Regions from separate parts of the Paenibacillus sp. J22R98 genome, predicted to be linked through region 2. Evidence: riboswitches for the same ligand, from Rfam matches in the RefSeq annotation. Region 2 holds a riboswitch; each other region holds the start of a gene.
The links. Region 2 has a riboswitch for ZMP and ZTP ahead of AC50Y3_RS23895 (bifunctional 5,10-methylenetetrahydrofolate dehydrogenase/5,10-methenyltetrahydrofolate cyclohydrolase). Riboswitches for the same ligand answer to the same signal wherever they lie in the genome.

Region 1 (6,234 bases), on a different contig from region 2:
ATGCCTGCCTGTCACGCAGGAGACCGCGGGTTCGAATCCCGTCGGCTCCGCCATTATTACCAAAGCTTTAGTCTTTAACATTTGCCGGTGTAGCTCAGTTGGTAGAGCAACTGACTTGTAATCAGTAGGTCGTGGGTTCGACTCCTATCGCCGGCACCATCTTTACTCGAGTCATTAGCTCAGTTGGTAGAGCACCTGACTTTTAATCAGGGTGTCGTAGGTTCGAATCCTACATGACTCACCATTTTTTATGGAAAATGATTTTCACTCATGCGCGTATGGCGGAATTGGCAGACGCACCAGACTTAGGATCTGGCGGGCGACCGTGGGGGTTCAAGTCCCTCTACGCGCACCATATTTACTTGCGGAAGTGGCTCAGCGGTAGAGCATCGCCTTGCCAAGGCGAGGGTCGCGGGTTCGATTCCCGTCTTCCGCTCCATTATTAGTGCCCTTAGCTCAGCTGGATAGAGCATTTGACTACGAATCAAAAGGTCGGGAGTTCGAATCTCTCAGGGCACGCCATTTTACTTCATTACGGGATGTAGCTCAGCTTGGTAGAGCACCTGGTTTGGGACCAGGGGGTCGCATGTTCAAATCGTGTCATCCCGACCATCTTTTAAATGAACGCTCCTTGCGAAAGCAGGGGGCTTTTTTTTGCGTTATGGCAAGTGTTTGATTAGGCATGCAATGGCGTATTTAATTAATGCCGTATAAAAACGTTTTTATGCTTAACGGCCCGCTTATTTTTCAATTATTTTTATACCATAAATGAGAGAAAGTCCAGTGATATCAAGGGTTTCATGGTTGAAAAAGTGCCGTTTGTTTTAATGTTGAAGAATTTACTTCTGCGGTGGTAAGATGTCAGTACAATAACCTGTAAGTGCTTTCAACTCTTGATTACTCACACTGAGGTAGTGAATTGTGGTTGTGGATGCCAAGTAAAACGTTTTATGAGATTAACTCTTTTCATCTAGAAGGATGGCTTTATGGCAGTTTCCAATAAAAGGTGTACGGTTTATAAAGAAATGACGGGATTGCGTGGGGAAGCGGCGAAGCAGGGTATGTTTCTTCATTGTGATTGGCATGAAGTAGCCAGAGTAGTTAAATCGTAAGCAAAGAGAGGAACTATACGATGGAGACGACAATGAAATCTGAGGTAAAACTGCCGGTTTGGATTTGGCATCAGAAACGTGAGCAGCGGCCAAGCTGCGTGCTTACTCGTACATTTACGGTAGAGCAAGAAGTTCGCCAAGTCTCCTTACACGCATCGTTTACGGGTGGAGCGCGCGTTGTGCTTGATGGGCAAGTAGTCGCAGAGATTGCCGAACGTGCCGGGAATGCAGGCGCTTTTATGAAAGTTGTTGGTTTTCCGGATGTATTGCTTCCAGGGGAGCATGAGCTTAGGTTTGAAATGGATTGTACGGCGTTCATCCCGTTGGTAGAAGTGAACTACTATCTGTGGAATCGCAGGGTTGGTGCGATCGCGTTTCTGCAGGGAGAGGGATTGTGGCTTACAACGGAGGCGGAGAGCTGGCAGGCGGATGATTCGGCTGCTGCGCAAATATGCTTATTAGGCGAAGAGCCATTCGGAGATTTAGAGAGCAGCCCGGCAGCTTTCGTAGCAGGCGGTTTTGGAGATATAGCGGCTTACGATCTGGATAATGTCATCGTGCAAGACCTGTTCGCGATAGAAGCAGCGGTATCGGGCGACGGTAAAGTCAGTCTCAGCGGCGTACATGGGCAGGATGGATCCGTGGTCAAACCGGAGCAGGAGCAGTTAGAGCTGTTTTACCATCTGCGGAAGCAGAATGAGTGGAAAGCGATGAGACAGCTGCAAATGGAGATGGACTTAAGCAGCGCTTCGAGAGTGACTGTCGATCTGCTAGCGGAGCATAACTGCCGGTTTATCGTCTCAAACTCAGGTGACGAGCCGGTGAAGCTGTTATGGAATGGTGCTGAATCGACCATGGAGCTTGCGCATTACGACGGTTGTATTACGGAGTGGCTCGTTGTTCCTCCGGGAGAAACGGTCTGTACGCTTCCGCAGGGCTGTCGTTATATACAGTTGTATGTACTGGGCGAACCAGCGCGGTCTTTTGAACTGGAGCTGACGTTCCAGACGGTGCACGTAGCGCTGCGCCAAGCTGGGAAACTGCAAAGCGATAATGAGGAGCTGAATCAAATCTTTGAGGTTTCCGCGCATACGAGCCGGATTTGTCATCAAATTGGGCTGTGGGACGGAATTAAGCGGGATCGGCTGAACTGGACCTTTGATTTCTATCTGGCGGCAAAATCCTGTTACTTCTTATGGGACGATACGAAGGTTATCCGCCGTGCGGTGAGTGAGCTGGGAGAAGGTACGCCGAGCGGGCATTGGATGAACAGTATTTGTGAATATACGCTGTGGTGGATGAAGACGGTAACGGAGTATTATTTTCAGACGGGCGATAAGGAATTTGTGTTGGAGCTGAAGGAGCCGATGCACCGCCATATGAAATGGGTGCTTGAGAATACGAGACCAGGTGAAGGGCTCCTCATCCAAGACGGCATTCTGATTGAATGGGTACCGCTGACCAACGAGGAGAAGGTTATTGCGCTGCAAGCAATCTATGCATTGGCGCATGCCGACTTGGTGAAATTGGCAGCCGAATTACCTGAGCTGGAGCTGGCGCCGCTGCTCGATTGGCCGATGCGGGCACTGAGCTCCGAGGATTTTATGAAAGAGCCTTACGCTTTGGCAGTTAAAGTGCTCGGTATTGCAAGCGGTTATGTGAGTGCTGATGCAGCGGTAGCCTTCTTGGACGAATATGAGTTGATGGATCCGATCACGCCGTTATCGGCGTTCCAACTGGCTGAGTGTTATTCCCGGTTTGGGAAACATGAGCGAGCGTATGATGTGATCTCGATCGTATGGGGCGGAATGCTCGATCACGGGGCGACGACCTTCTGGGAAGCTTACTCGCATGGGGAAGGAAACGGAGGGCGTGATTTTCACGATGCTCTCACCACTTATACAGCTTACGGCTCCTACCGGATGAGCTTATGCCATGCATGGTCCAGCACGCCTGTGAAATGGATCGGCGAAGTTGTTCTCGGTGTTCAGTCGCTTGAGCCTGGTTACAAAACAGTGATGGTCTCGCCAAATCCGGTCGGCGGCATTCGCGCTTGCAGCGGTACGGTCAACACTCCGTATGGTGATCTCCATGTGAAGTGGTATGTGGACGATAGCGGCAAGGTGTGTACGAGTGTCATTGCACCTCCCGGCGTTCAGGTCGTGGAATTGAGCGAGCATAAGGTCGTATGAACAAGCTCGCAGAATAATAGTTGATTTATAGGGCTTAATTCGGTATTGTGAAAGTAATTTAGCAGTCTGTATGTAACTGGCGTACATGGGCAACCATGAGGGAGCATATGGATACGAGCCGTACGCCTGGGCAGAGGTAGGGGGAGCTTACGAGTTCTCCTTGCCTCTTTTTGTATTCGGAGAGGAGCGAGTGTTGAGTGAAGTCCTATCAACAGGAGTTGTTTGAGAAGCCTTATCCGGGGAGAACCTTGATTGCAGGCATGACACCTTCCGGGTCGCATTACGTGCAGGTGTATTGGATTATGGGACGCAGCGTGAACAGCCGCAATCGGGTTTTTGAGCAGGATGGCATGTATGTCAGGAACAAGGCATTCGATCCGGCGTTGATGGAAGATCCTTCGCTTATTATTTATTATCCGATCCGCCACTGGGAGGATGCGCACATTGTCTCTAACGGTGACCAGACGGACACCATCTATGAGGGGTTGCAGCTTCGGCAGACTTTCGAGCAAGCGTTGATGAACCGAGAGTTCGAGCCGGATGCGCCGCATTTTACGCCGCGGATCTCTGCCGTGATCTATGCGGATGTGCAGCAGTATGAATTGTCTATTCTCAAAACGTATGACAACGACCCTTCGGTATGTTTGCGTAGTCGGTATCATTTCAGCCGGTTTAAGCAGGGGACGGGACACTGTATACATACCTATGAATCGGAACGGGATGGCGTATTGAAGCCGTTTAAGGGCGATCCGTTCGAAGTGCCGTTATTCGATTCCATTGAAGAAACCGCCGATTTCTATTGGGAGGGAATCAACCCGGATAACCGAATATCGCTGCTGGTTAAATCGATTAGCGTGGAGGATCAAACGATTAATTACGCTTTTAGAAATAAGCATGTTTGAGAATCTGGCAGGATTAGGTCGGTTAATCGGGGAATACTGATTGCAGGTTTAAGCGGAAATGGGAACAAGGGGTGTGTGAGTACTGTGGAGCTTCTGAAGCAGAAAATAAGGCAAGAAGGCATCGTGCTGGATGGCGGGGTATTAAAAGTAGATACGTTTCTGAATCATCAAGTGGATGCAGAGCTGATGCTTGCGGTCGGAAAAGCTTTTGCCGAGCTGTTTCGCGAGAGCGGTGTGACGAAGATCATGACAATCGAGTCTTCGGGCATTGCACCGGCAGTGCTGACCGCACTTCAGCTTGGCGTGCCGATGGTGTTCGGACGTAAACGCAAATCGCTGACGCTTCGGGATGACCTGTACACGGAGAAGGTATACTCATTCACGAAACAAGAGGAGAGCGAAGTCACGATATCGAGAAAGTTCCTCGCACCGAATGATCGCGTGCTGATTATTGATGATTTTCTCGCTCATGGGGAAGCTGCGCTTGGTATGGCGCGAATCGTTCAGCAAGCCGGGGCAGAGGTAGCCGGCATGGGGATCGTGATCGAGAAGTCGTTCCAGTCCGGCAGAGGGAAACTTTTGGAGCAGGGATTCCGCGTGGAGTCGCTTGCTCGCATTGCTTCGTTGGAGGGCGGCAAGGTGGAGTTTGTTTAATGGCAGACAGCTGACCGTGAGCAATTAGGGATTCGGAAAAATTTCTTGCGTGACGGATGATCATGATGATAGGGAGGAATGGATAACAGGATGAACAAAGAATCGAACCCGAATCCGATTATTGGCGAGAGAGATGTGCTGAATTGGCGCGTGATGAACGCGCCGCGCGAAATTGTATTTCAGGCATGGGCGAATCCGGATCTCTTGGCGCAGTGGTGGGGACCGAATGGATTTACGAACACGTTCAGCACGTTCGAATTTCGGGAAGGCGGAGTCTGGGAATTCGTCATGCACGGCCCTGACGGCACCGACTATAAGAATAAAAATGTATTCCAGGCGATCAAGGCGCCGGAGCAAATCGTGCTCAAACATGTTACGGGACCGCATTTTCAGGTGAACGCTTCATTCGAGGAAGTGGATGTCGGGCGTACGAAGCTGTCGTTCCTTATGCAATTTAACACGGCGGCTGAATTCAACCATGTGAAGGACTATGTAGTGGATGGGAATGAGCAGAACTTCGACCGGCTGGAAGCTTTGCTGGGTACGCTGACTGCGAAGTGAGTTACGAGTGATGAAAGATGAATGATGAGTAAACAGTGACAGGAGATATTGGAAAGTGAAATGGCTGTACTGGGGGATAGTGCCCGGTGCAGCCATTTTTGTATGGGTCGGGATCAGAAGTATGCTATGTTCGAGACAGCTAGAGGAAGATTGTTACTGTGGGGATGTGCTAACGAATCTTATGGGCCTTATATGCATGAATTTAGCCGATATTCAGATCTAACGAATCGTATGGGTCTTATTATGGGAAAATGGAGTCGAAATCGGCATTTGGATATGGAATAGTGCTTGTAGGATTCGTTAGAAATTCAAACCCAGTTCAGAGATCTAAATAAGACCTCTGGGATTCGTTAGAGAGTGAACTCAATGACGGAGAGCGATGTGGAAGCGTACTTCTAAGTATTTCTAGTGACTAGATCCAAGTCTTCTTCAGCATCTGCAAGTAACGATTCATCGCTTCGATGAAGCTGTCGGTATCGGAGGTCAATCGGCTCAGCAGCAAGTGGAGCGTGTCCCCCATCTCATGACGGTATGGGGCGATCCACCGTTTCTTGTTGCCGGCCCAGAATAAGCGGGATGCGCTGTTCGCCAGCGTTTGCTGCATTTCCTGGTTATGACTGAGTGCGATGACACGGCTCACGAAATCATATTCGAATTGACATAACGCAAGCTCGCCGTCGACAACATGGTCGGGCTCATCGTCGACAGCATAAGCTGACGATTCATCGCCAGCAGCCAGCAGCGATTCCAGCTCGTCCACTAGCTGCCGGGACAACTCGGCGAGCGCGGCTTCGTCGCGGTTGCGCACGCTCG
Region 2 (6,234 bases):
TCCATGCACGGCTACGAGATATGCCGCCGCATTCGCGAGCGTTCCGATACGCCGGTTATCGTACTGACGGCACTGAGCGAGGAGAAGGATCAGCTGCGCGCGTTCGAGGAGGAAGCGGATGATTATGTGACGAAGCCGTTCTCTTTTCACGTGTTGATGAAGCGGGTAGAAGCGGTCCTTCGGCGCACGCGCAGCGGGCTGTCCGGAGAGCAGCTGTTCGATGGCAGGCTGCGTCTGGATGCCGATGCTTACAAAATCTACGTCGATGGTAAGCTTATTGATACGACGACGAAGGAATTCGATATCCTGCATACGCTCGTACATAACGCCGGACGGATTATGACACGCGACATGCTGCTGGACAAAGTATGGGGCTACGACTACTACGGCGATTCCCGTATCGTGGATGCTCATATTAAGAATATCCGCAAGAAGCTGGGGATCTCCGTCATTCGTACGGTAAAAGGGGTCGGCTACTCGCTGGAATCTGAGCTGGCGTTGGTGGAAGGATGATCCGGCGCAAGGGAATACGGTTTAAGATCTTCATGGTTACGGCGGCGCTGCTTGTCGTATCCGCTCTACTCATCTATTTGACCCTCTACTTCATGCTGCCGGGTTATTACAAGAACATCAAGCAATCCCGGCTTGAGAATGGAGTCAGTGAGCTGGTTAAGACGATCGATGGGAAAAGTGCCGAAACGGCAATTCCATTGATGGCTGAATTTGGACAGAGCCATAATGCAGCGATCATGATTCGCGATAAGGACGGGCAGGGTTATTATATCCCTCCGAATTTTCGCGGGATGAACAGCTGGCTGTCCAGAAATGCGAACTACTTGAATATGCGTAAGCAGATTGAAGCAGGCCGGGTGACGGATAGCCGAGACTTTAAAGGGCCTATCGGCGGCAATGACGGCAAGGGTCCGGTCCATATTCTTAGCGTAGAGAAGTCCATTCGGTTCGCCGAGAGCAATGATACGTACACGCTTTATGTAGACGCTCCGCTGCAACCGATTGGGGAAGCAGCAGAAGTGATCTTGTTGTTCTTGCCTTATATGCTGATCCCGATTCTATTGATAGCGGTCTGCGGTGCGCTCATCTATTCGCGATTAATCGCGCGCCCGCTTCTATCGCTTAATCAAGTGGCAAGGCGGCTCGCTAAGCTGGATTTCTCCGTAACGAAGCCTGCGCTGAACACGAAGGACGAGCTTGGTGAGCTGTCGTTTAGTCTCAGCAAATTGGCGGTCAATTTGCAGCTGACGATGGGTGAGCTGCAGGATGCGAATGCGCAGCTTAAGAGCGATATTGAGCAGGAACGTGAGCAGGAAGCGAAGCGACGGGAGTTCGTGGCGACGATTTCCCATGAGCTCAAGACACCGATTACGGCGGTCGGCGGTCAGTTGGAAGCGATGATCGCCAATGTAGGCTCCTATCGCGATCGGGACAGATATTTGCGCCAATCGTATACGATCATGCAGGATATGGATAAGCTTGTGCATGAAATCCTGGAGCTGTCGAAGCTGGAGAGCCGGGATTTTCGACCGCTGATGTGCAAGGTGGATCTGACGGAATTGGTGCGGGAATCGATGAACAATATGAGCTATTTAGCAGATGTCAAACATATGAAGCTGGAGGTCGAGCTTCCGGAGGAAGCGATGATCACCGCCGATGAACGGCTCATGTCGAAGGCGGTAGCGAACATCATTACGAATGCCGTTCAATATTCCGGCGATGCGGAGCGGGTTGTTATTCGATTATCGGAGGAAGAGCCTGCTGCCAATGAGCGACGCGATCATCGTTCGTGGTATAGGCTGGAAGTGCTGAATACCGGCGTGCAGGTGGAGGAATCGAAGCTGCCTCGATTGTTCGAGCCGTTCTACCGGGCGGAGCAGTCGCGCAGCCGCTCAACCGGCGGCAGCGGACTTGGTCTCTATATCGTTAGTAAAGTACTTGATGCTCACGGCGCGGAATATAGCATCGCCAATACGGCGGAAGGAGTTCGCTTCAGCGTAAGGGTGCAGAGAGCGGCGTGAAGCTATAAAGGGATAAGGAGCCGGACATTAGATTCTGTCGCGAACGACAGCTAATGTCCGGTTTTTGAGTTGTTCGATTTCAGCGATTAGAGCGGTGCGTTTCGCCGCATAATGAGCTGTAATTCCCTCATCCTTTAGTGAGGCTAGATTGATCTCCACCGTTAAGAGCGCAGATTGCGCAGCAGCTTCAAGGAGCAAAGCGCCGATACCGAGGTCAGAGATGACATGCGCATTCGTGCAGGAAGCGATGCTCAGCATCGACTGCAGCGCCGCTCTGCATACCTCCATCAGCCGAAGCGGAGCTTCAATGGCGGCAATGGTCGCATTATGCAGCGCCTCTTGGCGAACAGCCTTCTCAGACTCATTCTGTTTGGGCAGCTTCAGTGCATGCATATAACCGTCAAAAGCCGAAATGTCATCGGCGAGCAATGATTCGCACGCGATAGAAAGGCGCTGCATCTCGTTCAATGCAGCGTTAACTTGAAGCTGAGCATCGGCGTACTTCTCGCCTTGCGAGAGATGGGCGGCCATGGCGGTCATGGCCGTGCCGAGCGCTGCGGCAAGAGCGGCGGCACTTCCGCCGCCCGGTGTCGGGTCGGCACTAGCTGCCTTCTCTAAGAAACGACGAATAGAATCATCCCACGTAACAGTTGTCATCGCGACCTCACATCTCCCTTCTGCGACATTTGGATATCGATCGATTTCATCAGATTGCGAAATAAGATTGCGGTCGTCAACGTACCGACTCCCCCCGGAACCGGCGAGACAGCCGCCGCCACATTGATTAGATCCGAGGAGGCATCTCCGGTGATCGAGCCATCTGCCAGCTCGTTAATGCCCGCGTCGATGACGGTTAAGCCGGAATGTACCATTTCCTTCGTAATCGTATTCGGTTTGCCAACCGCTACGATGGCGATTTCCGCATGTTCCAGATGAGCGGACAGATCATGCGTTCTGGAATGGCATACGGTCACGGTAGCGTGCTCGCGCTGAAGGAGATGAAACAGCGGAAGTCCGACTGTCTGTCCTCTGCCTACTAAAGTCACGTTACGTCCTTCTAATTTGTAGCCGTAATGCTTGAGTAACCCGATGCAGGCTTGCGGCGTTGCGGGATATAGCCCTGTGTCATTGCCGGTGTAAACCGCCAGTTTATTGGAGGGAGTGACGCCGTCGATATCTTTGGCAGGGGCGATGCAGGCTTCCACTGCAGGTGCCGATAGATGCGCGGGTAATGGCAGCTCAAGCATGATGCCATAAACGTCTTCATCCTCATTAAGCGCGGTGATAACACGCTTCAATTCCTCTTCAGAGACATCATTCGCAAAAGTATGGAGCTGGAACGAGATGCCTAGCTTCTCGGCAATCTTTTGCTTGGAACGGGCATAGTAGGCGGAGGCAGGGTCACCCTCAACTAGTAGTGTCGCCAGAGACGGCTGTTTTCCATTCTTCTTCCATTCCTCTACGCGGGCCGTTATTTCCGCATACACGAGCTCCGCTGCTTCCTTTGCTTTCAGTACAATGGCCATTAGAGATCCTCTCCCTCACCTTGAATGTACGGTCGATCAGAAACGAAAAAAAGCATTCGCAGGCAAGCTAGTCCTCAGACATAGCCAGCCGCAAATACTTCTCCCCAGGCGAACGGTGAATTTCGATCCGCATGCTCCCTCGTGGTTCATTCCACTGATTTCGCCAGTTGCATGCAGCGTTATTTTCCTAGAGTGTAGCATGGGGAGGTGCCTTTGAACAGGGCTGTGCTATAATGTTGCTGGATCTTGGAAAAAAAGTGAAAGGGGCAAAGCGCTTGTGCTGACAAACTGGCTCTATCCCAATTGGCTGCGGAATCAAGTCATTCGCAACAAAATCATCGCTATTTATATTCCGCTAATCATTGTGCCGCTGCTTGTGCTGGGCTTTGCGTCCAATACCATCTATACGAATGCGATTGTAGACAAGACGATTAGCAATGTGAGCGACAACTCCTCGCTGATCATTACGCGCATGAACGGTATTCTCACGAATGCGGAAAGCTGCGCCAACATTTTGACCATCAACTTAAACCGGGTCATTCAAGACCACAACAAAGGGGAAATCGGCCGGGAGCGGTCGCTGCTGCTGTCGACACTGATTACCAATCAGCTTAGCTTTGCGCTGCTCGTCTTTCCTGACGTGGAGAGCGCTGCATTCATTGATACCTATGGCACGATCTACGGGACTTCCGCTGCGATCGAGAACGCAGGCGAGCCGCAGCCGGAGACCATTCTACAAACCGCGATGCTGAAGCGGATCGGTGAAACGACCGGTCAGAACATTTGGTTTCCGATGGACAAAAGAAACTTTCTTACACTCGGAGCGGACGAGCCGGTCCTTACGGTGGGCAAGAAAATCAACAACATCTATACCGGCCAGGAGCTTGGGCTGCTGGTGCTTAATGTGAAGGAACAGTCGCTCTCGGCGATTTACAATAAAATCGGTACGGACCAAAGCGGCAGCTATATGCTGACCGATCAAGCCGGCACCATCGTCTCCTCGACGGATAAGGAGCAGTTGCTGAAGCCCGTTGAAGACAAGGCGCTGCGGCAGTGGATCAATCAAACGAACAGCGGCTCGACAATTGATCGGTTCCAAGGGGACAAGCTGCTCGTGATCAGCTCGGAGATGCCCAAGTTTGGCTGGAAGCTGATTTCCATGGAGCCCTTTAATGCGTTGACGGCGGATAACCGCAAAATTACGGCGCTCATTATGACCATCGGCTTCTTCTGCTTCTTGTTCGCGCTGATGGGTGCCGGCATTCTTAATGGCCTCATTGCCAGGCCCATCGTGCTGCTGACCAAGTATATGAAGCTGGTGAAAGAAGGGAATCTGACCATCCAACTGCCGGTCAAATCGAATGACGAGCTTGGACTGCTCGCATCCGGCTTTAATACGATGCTTACTCGTATTAATCTGCTTCTCGATAACGTGAGATTCGAGCAGAAGAAGAAGCGGGAGTACGAGCTTGCCCTAATTCAATCCCAAATCAAGCCTCATTTCTTGTACAATACGCTCGACGTGATTTATACGCTCTCGGAGATTGGGCGGGTCAAGGATGTGCAGCGCACAACCAAATCGCTTGCCGACTATTACCGGATCGTCTTGAGCCAAGGCAAGGAGGCGATCCCTCTTCAGGATGAGCTGCAGGGGCTGCGCGACTATTTGGCCATTCAGCGGATTCGATACGCCGACGTGTTCGATTACCAAATCGATGTACAGCCGGAAGTGCTCTCTTGTACGGTATTAAAGCTTACGCTGCAGCCGCTCGTGGAGAATGCCATCTATCATGGGCTGAAGACAAAGGGAGAGTTCGGCCATCTCATCGTGACAGGCAGCATCGAAGGACAGGATTTGCTGCTCACCGTTAAGGACGACGGTGTCGGTATTCCGCAGCAGCGACTCGAAACACTGCTTCAGCCAAGCCCGGATATAACGAACACACTGCCTGTCGCAACGCTATCTGCTGCCGGCAATACCGGGAGTTCCTTCGGGATGCGCAGCGTGGACAGCCGAATTAAGCTGTATTTTGGAGAAGGGTACGGACTGACGCTCATCAGTGAGCCGGGCGCGGGAACGGAGATTCAAGTTCGGTTGCCAATGGAGCAGCATGAGGAGACAGGAGGCGGCAGGCATGTTGAATTTACTGATCGCGGATGATGAGTCCATATTTCGCGAGTATTTACGCACGGTGCTGGACTGGGAGCTATATGGCTACCGGATCATTGGAGAAGCGAAGAATGGGCTTGAAGCGCTCGAGATTGCACAGCAGACAACGCCGGATATTGCGCTTGTCGATATTACGATGCCATTCATGGACGGGCTGGAGCTGGCACAGCGGCTGAAAGAAGACTATCCCAGCATTAGCATTGTGCTGATCACGGGGCACAATGAATTTGACTATGCAAGGCGAGCATTGAAACTCGGTGTCGAAGACTACATCTTAAAACCATTCTCCAAGGATGAGCTGACGCTTACGCTGCTGAAGTTGCAGGAGCATCACCGCAAACAGAAGGAAGAGCAGTCGACGCATTTGAAAAATTTGCAGCTCATGAAGGAGAGCGTGCTGAATCGGCTGGTCAGCGGAGAATTAGCCGAGCATGAAGACGTGCTTCTGCAACAGCTCGGCTCCTATCAGCTGAAGCTGGATGCCAAGGCTTATGCCGTCGCTTGT
Region 3 (6,234 bases), on a different contig from region 2:
GGCATAGCCGCCGCCTCTGCGCCTGCGGCGGCGGGAGCTCCCGCGGCGGAAACGCATGCGCCGCGTTCGCCGGGCATGAAATATGCGCATTACGCCCCACAGGGGCTGATGCACTTGGTCAAAGGCGACGCTGACGCCGTCTCCGCCTATATTGAGGCGGAAGTCGGCGCAGCGAGGGCTCGCGGCGAGCGCACAGGCGTGCTCGCCTTTGCCGAGCATGCTGCTCGGTACGACGCCGACTGCGTGCTCGTCGTCGGCAGCCTGGCGCAGCTGGAAACGGCTGCGCACGGCCTCTACAACGCGCTGCGCGAGTTCGACAACCGCGGCGTACAGCGCATTTGGGCCGAGACCTGCTCGGAGCAGGGTATCGGCCACGCGCTCATGAATCGCTTATCCAAAGCGGCCGGTCACGCGGTGGTCCACGTCTAGCGACAAGGTTTCCGGCCGCGCGCCAAGCGCCGCTGGACTAACTCGCAGCAACCTGGCTCGCCGCGCGCCAAGCCGCTGGGCTAGCTCGCACCAGACCTGCTCGCCGCGCGCCAAGCCGCTGGGCTAGCTCGCACCAGACCTGCTCGCCGCGCGCCAAGCCGCTGGGCTAGCTCGCACCAGACCTGCTCACCGCGAGCCAAGCACCGCAGCGCAAGCTCGCACCAGACCTGCTCGCCGCGCGCCAAGCACCGCTGCACTAGCTCGCACCAAACCTGCTCGCTCCGCGCACCAAGCGCCACCACGCCCTTGCTCTCGAAAACTAGCGCGTGCGCGTCCTGCTCCCCCGTCTCCACAGGTCATCTTTCCCATCTTGTCCGCATATGCTTACTCAGAGGTTGCGGACAAGGAGAGGATGAAATGGTTGAGGCGGGCATGCATGCCGGACAATTGCTGACGCTGCTGATTATCGCTATGGCACTGGGGATGGATGCTTTTTCGCTGGGTGTCGGCATCGGGCTCAAAGGCATTCGGCTGATGGATATAGCAAAGCTTAGCGCGATCATTGCGCTTTTTCACACGATTATGCCGCTCATGGGCATCTTTACGGGCAAATATGTCAGTACGCTGCTTGGTGGCGTTGCGACGACTGCGGCCGGCGCGCTGCTGCTGCTCCTCGGCGGGCATATGATTTATAGCTCGCTGCGCGGCGATGCCGTGGAGTCGATCGATTACCGAAGCTCGTGGGGAATGCTGTTGTTCGCACTCGGCGTGAGCATCGACTCTTTTTCCGTCGGGATCTCTCTTGGCATGTTCGATACGGACATGCTGCTGACGGTACTGCTGTTCGGCGTTGCCGGCGGGATGATGTCCGTATTTGGGCTGCTGCTCGGCCGTAAAGTGGGTACAAGTCTCGGCGGCTACGGGGAAGCGTGCGGCGGCGTGATCTTATTCACATTCGGATTGCTGTTCCTGTTTTAACAGACCAGCAACCTATGCCCTTTATCTTTTATCACAAACAATTTCAATTTTATAACCTATAGATCAATCACCAAACCCACACCTACGAAAAGGAGTGTATCAATCGTGAAACGGATACTATTCGTGTGCACCGGCAATACTTGCCGTTCACCAATGGCTGAAGCGCTGCTTCGGGCGATGTCCCAGCAAAGGGGCATGCAGCTCGATATTCGTTCCGCAGGCGTGTCCACGATCGATGGACTGCCTGTTTCCAATCATGCACGTACGGCGCTGTCCAAACGCGATATCGCGCACAACGGCACTTCAAAAGCGCTGGAAGGCGGCTCGATTGCGTGGGCTGATCTTATTTTGACCATGACCGCCAGCCATAAGAGGCAGCTGCTGCAGCATTTTCCGGCTGCCGTGGACAAGACGCATACGCTGCTCGAATTCGTGAATACGGATCCCAACGTACTGGCTGACATCGCGGAGCTGGAAGGGCTGTATTCGAGCTGGCAGATCAAGCAAGCGCTTGGCCAGCCGATGACGGCGCAGGAACGGTCAAGGTTGCTTCAGCTGGAGCAGCAGATCCCAAGTTTCGATGTGGCGGATCCTTTCGGCGGTTCGCTGGCTGTTTATGAGCAGAGCGCGACCCAAATCGAAGCCGCGTTAAACCGCCTTCTTGATCGCCTGAACGGCTAAGAAGTATAGGGATCGTTGTATTTTCCTTGCTGTTCACCTCTTCCTTTGCCAAAGGATGGCAAGCGCCGTTTCTTCCGGCAACGATTGATTTTGACACCAAAATCCGTTATGATAAAAGCAATTAAAGACGGTTTCCGATGTAACTGGCGACGAAAGTGGGTTAAACCACGGTGGAGCATCGGATCATACGGCCGGTCGCCTGGGCAAAGAGCAGCGTGCGTAAGCATGCTTGCTCTTTTTTCGTCTTTTTCGGCGAAATCAGGTATACTAATGCCATTGTGAATCGACAATTTCCGCCATGTGCGGTCTTATTGGGAGGAAAATGGATATGAAAATCGCCATCGGCGCAGACCACGCGGGCTACCGCTTGAAAGATGAGCTAGTTCCGTTTATCAAATCGCTTGGTCACGACATTGAGGACGTAGGCTGCGATTGCGATCAATCCGTAGACTACCCGGATTATGCACTTCCGGTTGCTGAGCTTGTAGCGCAAGGCAAGGCAGAACGCGGCATTCTCATTTGCGGCACGGGAATCGGCATGTCCATCGCGGCTAACAAAGTCAAAGGCATTCGCTGCGCGCTGGTGCACGATATGTTCTCGGCTAAAGCAACCCGCGAGCACAACGACACCAACGTGCTGGCAATGGGCGAGCGCGTCATTGGCCCGGGCGTAGCCCAAGAGATTATCCGGATTTGGCTTGAGACACCGTTCTCCAATGGCGAGCGTCATATCGGCCGCGTGAGCAAAGTGATGAAGCTTGAAGCACAATACGCCGATGCGGCGAAATCCGAGTAAGGGGCGTATCCAGCGATGAGCGACCACGGAATAAGCAACATGGACTCGGCGCAGCTGACCAAGGATGTAGAAACCGTAGTCCGCGAGCTGGCAGCCGCATCGGGCATTCGTCAGGGACAGCTGCTTGTAATCGGCGTGTCCACCAGCGAGGTGCTCGGCGAACGGATTGGTACATCAGGCACGCTGGAAACGGCAGCCGCGATCTACGCGGGGGTCGAGAAGGTACGGCAAGAATTGCAGTTTTATCCCGTTTATCAGTGCTGTGAACATCTCAACAGGGCGCTCGTGATGGAACGGGAAGCCGCTGAGCGATACGGCCTGGACCTCGTTTCGGCGGTCCCTGTGCGTAAAGCCGGCGGCTCGATGGCAGCCTACGCGTTCCAAACGCTGCAGGATGCTGTGCTGACCGAGACGGTTCAAGCTCATGCGGGCATCGATATCGGCGACACCTTCATCGGCATGCATTTGAAGCGTGTTGCGGTACCGGTGCGACCAACGATTCGAGCAATCGGATCCGCGCATTTGACGATGGCTTATACCCGTCCGAAGCTAATTGGCGGGGAACGTGCGGTTTACACGCGAGAAGCGGCAGGCCCGGCAACGGATGCCGGCACATGCGACTAATATACTTATTATCTTGAGGAGGACTCATCAACATGGAAAACCTACGTAAACAAGATCCCGAAATCATGAAAGCCCTTGGCCTTGAGCTGCAGCGCCAACGCGACAACATCGAGCTGATCGCATCCGAGAACATCGTTTCTGAAGCGGTATTGGAAGCAATGGGCACGGTGCTGACGAACAAATACGCGGAAGGCTACCCGGGCAAACGTTACTACGGCGGCTGTGAGCATGTCGATATCGCGGAAGATATCGCACGCAACCGTGCCAAAGAATTGTTCGGTGCTGAGCACGCGAACGTGCAGCCTCACTCCGGCGCACAAGCGAACATGGCTGTTTACCTAGCGGCGCTAAACCCTGGCGACACGGTTCTTGGTATGAACCTGGCGCATGGCGGTCACTTGACGCACGGCAGCCCGGTTAATGCTTCCGGTCTTCTGTACAACTTCGTAGCTTACGGCGTTAACGAGAACACATTTACAATCGACTATGCAGAAGTACGCAAACTGGCGTTCAAACACCGTCCTCGTATGATCGTTGCAGGCGCATCGGCTTACCCGCGCATCATCGATTTCGAAGAGCTTGGCCGCATTGCTAATGACGTAGGCGCATTGCTCTTCGTTGACATGGCGCATATCGCAGGTCTTGTAGCTGCAGGCTTGCACCCGAGCCCGGTTCCACATGCTCACTTTGTAACAACAACTACGCACAAAACGCTTCGCGGTCCTCGCGGTGGTATGATCCTTTGCCGCAAAGCATGGGCGCAAGCGATAGATAAAGCAGTATTCCCGGGTTCCCAAGGCGGACCTCTGATGCACATTATCGCGGCTAAAGCAGTAGCTTTCGGCGAAGCGCTTCAGCCTTCGTTCAAAGAATACGGCAAGAACGTTGTCGACAACGCTAAGGCGCTCGCTGACGGTTTGATCGAGAGAGGCATCAACATCGTTTCCGGCGGTACGGACAACCACTTGATGCTGATCGACCTTCGCAACCTGAACATCACAGGTAAAGATGCGGAGCACGTACTCGATTCCGTTCAAATCACAGTTAACAAAAACGCGATTCCGTTCGATCCAACAAGCCCATTCATCACTAGCGGTATCCGTATCGGTACGCCTGCAGCGACTTCGCGCGGCATGGGCGTAGACGCAATGGCTACAATCGCAGAAGTAATTGCAATGACGCTTAAGAATCCAAAAGACGAGTCTGTTCTGGAAAAAGCACGCGGCATGGTAAGCGACCTTATGTCGCAATACCCGCTTTACCCGGGCATGACTTACTAAGCGGAAAATCAAAAAAAAAGGTGGCAGAGGGTTCCTCCCTATGCCGCCTTTTTTTGCGTTCCGCAGCATGCTGCGGAGCCGAAATCTTTGGTCAGGCGTGTAATATAGCTGTATTACGCTACTCATTCCACCGAATTCTCAACTCTAACGAACCGTAGAGGTCTTATTTCGCCCAAATCACGCCATTTTAAAATCTAACGAACCCTACAGGTCTTATTTGGTTTTAAAATGACGTATACCGCCCCAATTCGCTCATATAAGGCCGCCACGATTCGTTAGAAAATTTTATGGTCTGATTGCGCTCAAATAAGACCACCACGATTCGTTAGCGATTACCAAAGTAACAAGCTGCCTCGCCATCCCGCCACCGCCGTCCACCATCCGCCACCCATCGTCTCACCGCCATCCGCCGTCCCACTGACCATCCACCGCCTGCTCTCCCGCAATGAACCGCCGCCCATCCGAATCACTCACTCCGGTCACTTACCGCTTGTCGATAAATTTATGTTGCAATCGCTTTCTCGCTGGATATATAGTGGTAGTGCGTGTCAATCCGAAACGTTTCGGAGATGTGTCATAAAAGGATGAAGACGAAGGAGTCGAACCGAATATGAAACTTGGAATTATTGCAGATTATCGTGCTGAAAGCTTCGATTATGCGGCTAATCTCGGCTTGGCCTTTTTAGAGTTTTGCGTCAATGTGGACATTCCGGCTTCTACCTTCACGAACCTTGTGCCAGAGCTGAAAGCCGCAAGTGAGCGGACTGGCGTTGCGGTTGCTTCCATCGGACGCTGGGGTCCTGATCGCATCAATAAAGACGGCAGTATCAACGAAGAGGAGTTGCAGGCGGCGCAGGCGCTGATCGACGCATGCCAAGAGCTTGGCTGTCCGGTATTTGTGGGCGGCTGTAACTATATTGAAGAGCTCTCCTACTACGATAACATCACGGCGGCGATTAACTACTTTACCGTTCTGATTGAATATGGCAAAACGCGCGGCATTACTATTGCGACATACAACTGCCACTGGAACAATTACATCGTGGACGAAGCGGCATGGAAGCTTATTCATGGTCATTTGCCTGAGCTTGGCATCAAGTACGATCCGTCCCATGCTCGTTATGCAGGGCAAGATTATTTAAAAGAAATCGTGAACTGGGGCTCACGCATCAAGCATATCCACATCAAAGGCTCCGTCATCATTGACGGTAAACGCTTCGACGATCCGCCGGCTGGCATGGATCAAACCGATTGGGGCACGTTTATGTCCATCCTTTATGGAGTCGGCTACCAAGGCGGGCTGAGCATCGAACCTCATTCCCATACGTGGACAGGGGAGCTTGGGGACAAAGGCGTTCAGTACACAATCGACTACTTTAACCGTCTGCTGCTTCGCGGTTAATCCAATTAGTCTCTCCACCAGAATGAATGGCTGTATCGCAATAA

Region 1: linked by a shared signal. The riboswitch ahead of AC50Y3_RS27710 (IMP cyclohydrolase) and the one ahead of AC50Y3_RS23895 (bifunctional 5,10-methylenetetrahydrofolate dehydrogenase/5,10-methenyltetrahydrofolate cyclohydrolase) in region 2 are both predicted to bind ZMP and ZTP.
Region 3: linked by a shared signal. The riboswitch ahead of rpiB (ribose 5-phosphate isomerase B) and the one ahead of AC50Y3_RS23895 (bifunctional 5,10-methylenetetrahydrofolate dehydrogenase/5,10-methenyltetrahydrofolate cyclohydrolase) in region 2 are both predicted to bind ZMP and ZTP.

What each region holds. Positions count from the first base shown of each region.
Region 1 covers NZ_JBXENW010000014.1:57-6,290, forward strand. The annotation lists tRNA gene AC50Y3_RS27670 (tRNA-Asp) at 1-53, shown strand, start outside; tRNA gene AC50Y3_RS27675 (tRNA-Thr) at 84-159, shown strand; tRNA gene AC50Y3_RS27680 (tRNA-Lys) at 169-244, shown strand; tRNA gene AC50Y3_RS27685 (tRNA-Leu) at 273-355, shown strand; tRNA gene AC50Y3_RS27690 (tRNA-Gly) at 365-439, shown strand; tRNA gene AC50Y3_RS27695 (tRNA-Arg) at 446-522, shown strand; tRNA gene AC50Y3_RS27700 (tRNA-Pro) at 536-612, shown strand; gene AC50Y3_RS27705 (alpha-L-rhamnosidase-related protein) at 1,133-3,304, shown strand; ZMP/ZTP riboswitch at 3,367-3,443, shown strand; gene AC50Y3_RS27710 (IMP cyclohydrolase) at 3,502-4,206, shown strand; gene AC50Y3_RS27715 (xanthine phosphoribosyltransferase) at 4,291-4,860, shown strand; gene AC50Y3_RS27720 (SRPBCC family protein) at 4,951-5,421, shown strand; gene AC50Y3_RS27725 (GntR family transcriptional regulator) at 5,834-6,234, opposite strand, start outside.
Region 2 covers NZ_JBXENW010000009.1:323,199-329,432, reverse strand. The annotation lists gene AC50Y3_RS23910 (response regulator transcription factor) at 1-513, shown strand, start outside; gene AC50Y3_RS23905 (sensor histidine kinase) at 510-2,033, shown strand; gene AC50Y3_RS23900 (cyclodeaminase/cyclohydrolase family protein) at 2,061-2,690, opposite strand; gene AC50Y3_RS23895 (bifunctional 5,10-methylenetetrahydrofolate dehydrogenase/5,10-methenyltetrahydrofolate cyclohydrolase) at 2,687-3,559, opposite strand; ZMP/ZTP riboswitch at 3,655-3,740, opposite strand; gene AC50Y3_RS23890 (cache domain-containing sensor histidine kinase) at 3,837-5,720, shown strand; gene AC50Y3_RS23885 (response regulator) at 5,695-6,234, shown strand, end outside.
Region 3 covers NZ_JBXENW010000004.1:172,586-178,819, reverse strand. The annotation lists gene AC50Y3_RS14190 (L-threonylcarbamoyladenylate synthase) at 1-429, shown strand, start outside; gene AC50Y3_RS14185 (manganese efflux pump MntP) at 847-1,407, shown strand; gene AC50Y3_RS14180 (low molecular weight protein arginine phosphatase) at 1,513-2,088, shown strand; ZMP/ZTP riboswitch at 2,218-2,300, shown strand; gene rpiB (ribose 5-phosphate isomerase B) at 2,417-2,884, shown strand; gene AC50Y3_RS14170 (TIGR01440 family protein) at 2,900-3,508, shown strand; gene glyA (serine hydroxymethyltransferase) at 3,541-4,788, shown strand; gene AC50Y3_RS14160 (sugar phosphate isomerase/epimerase family protein) at 5,399-6,190, shown strand.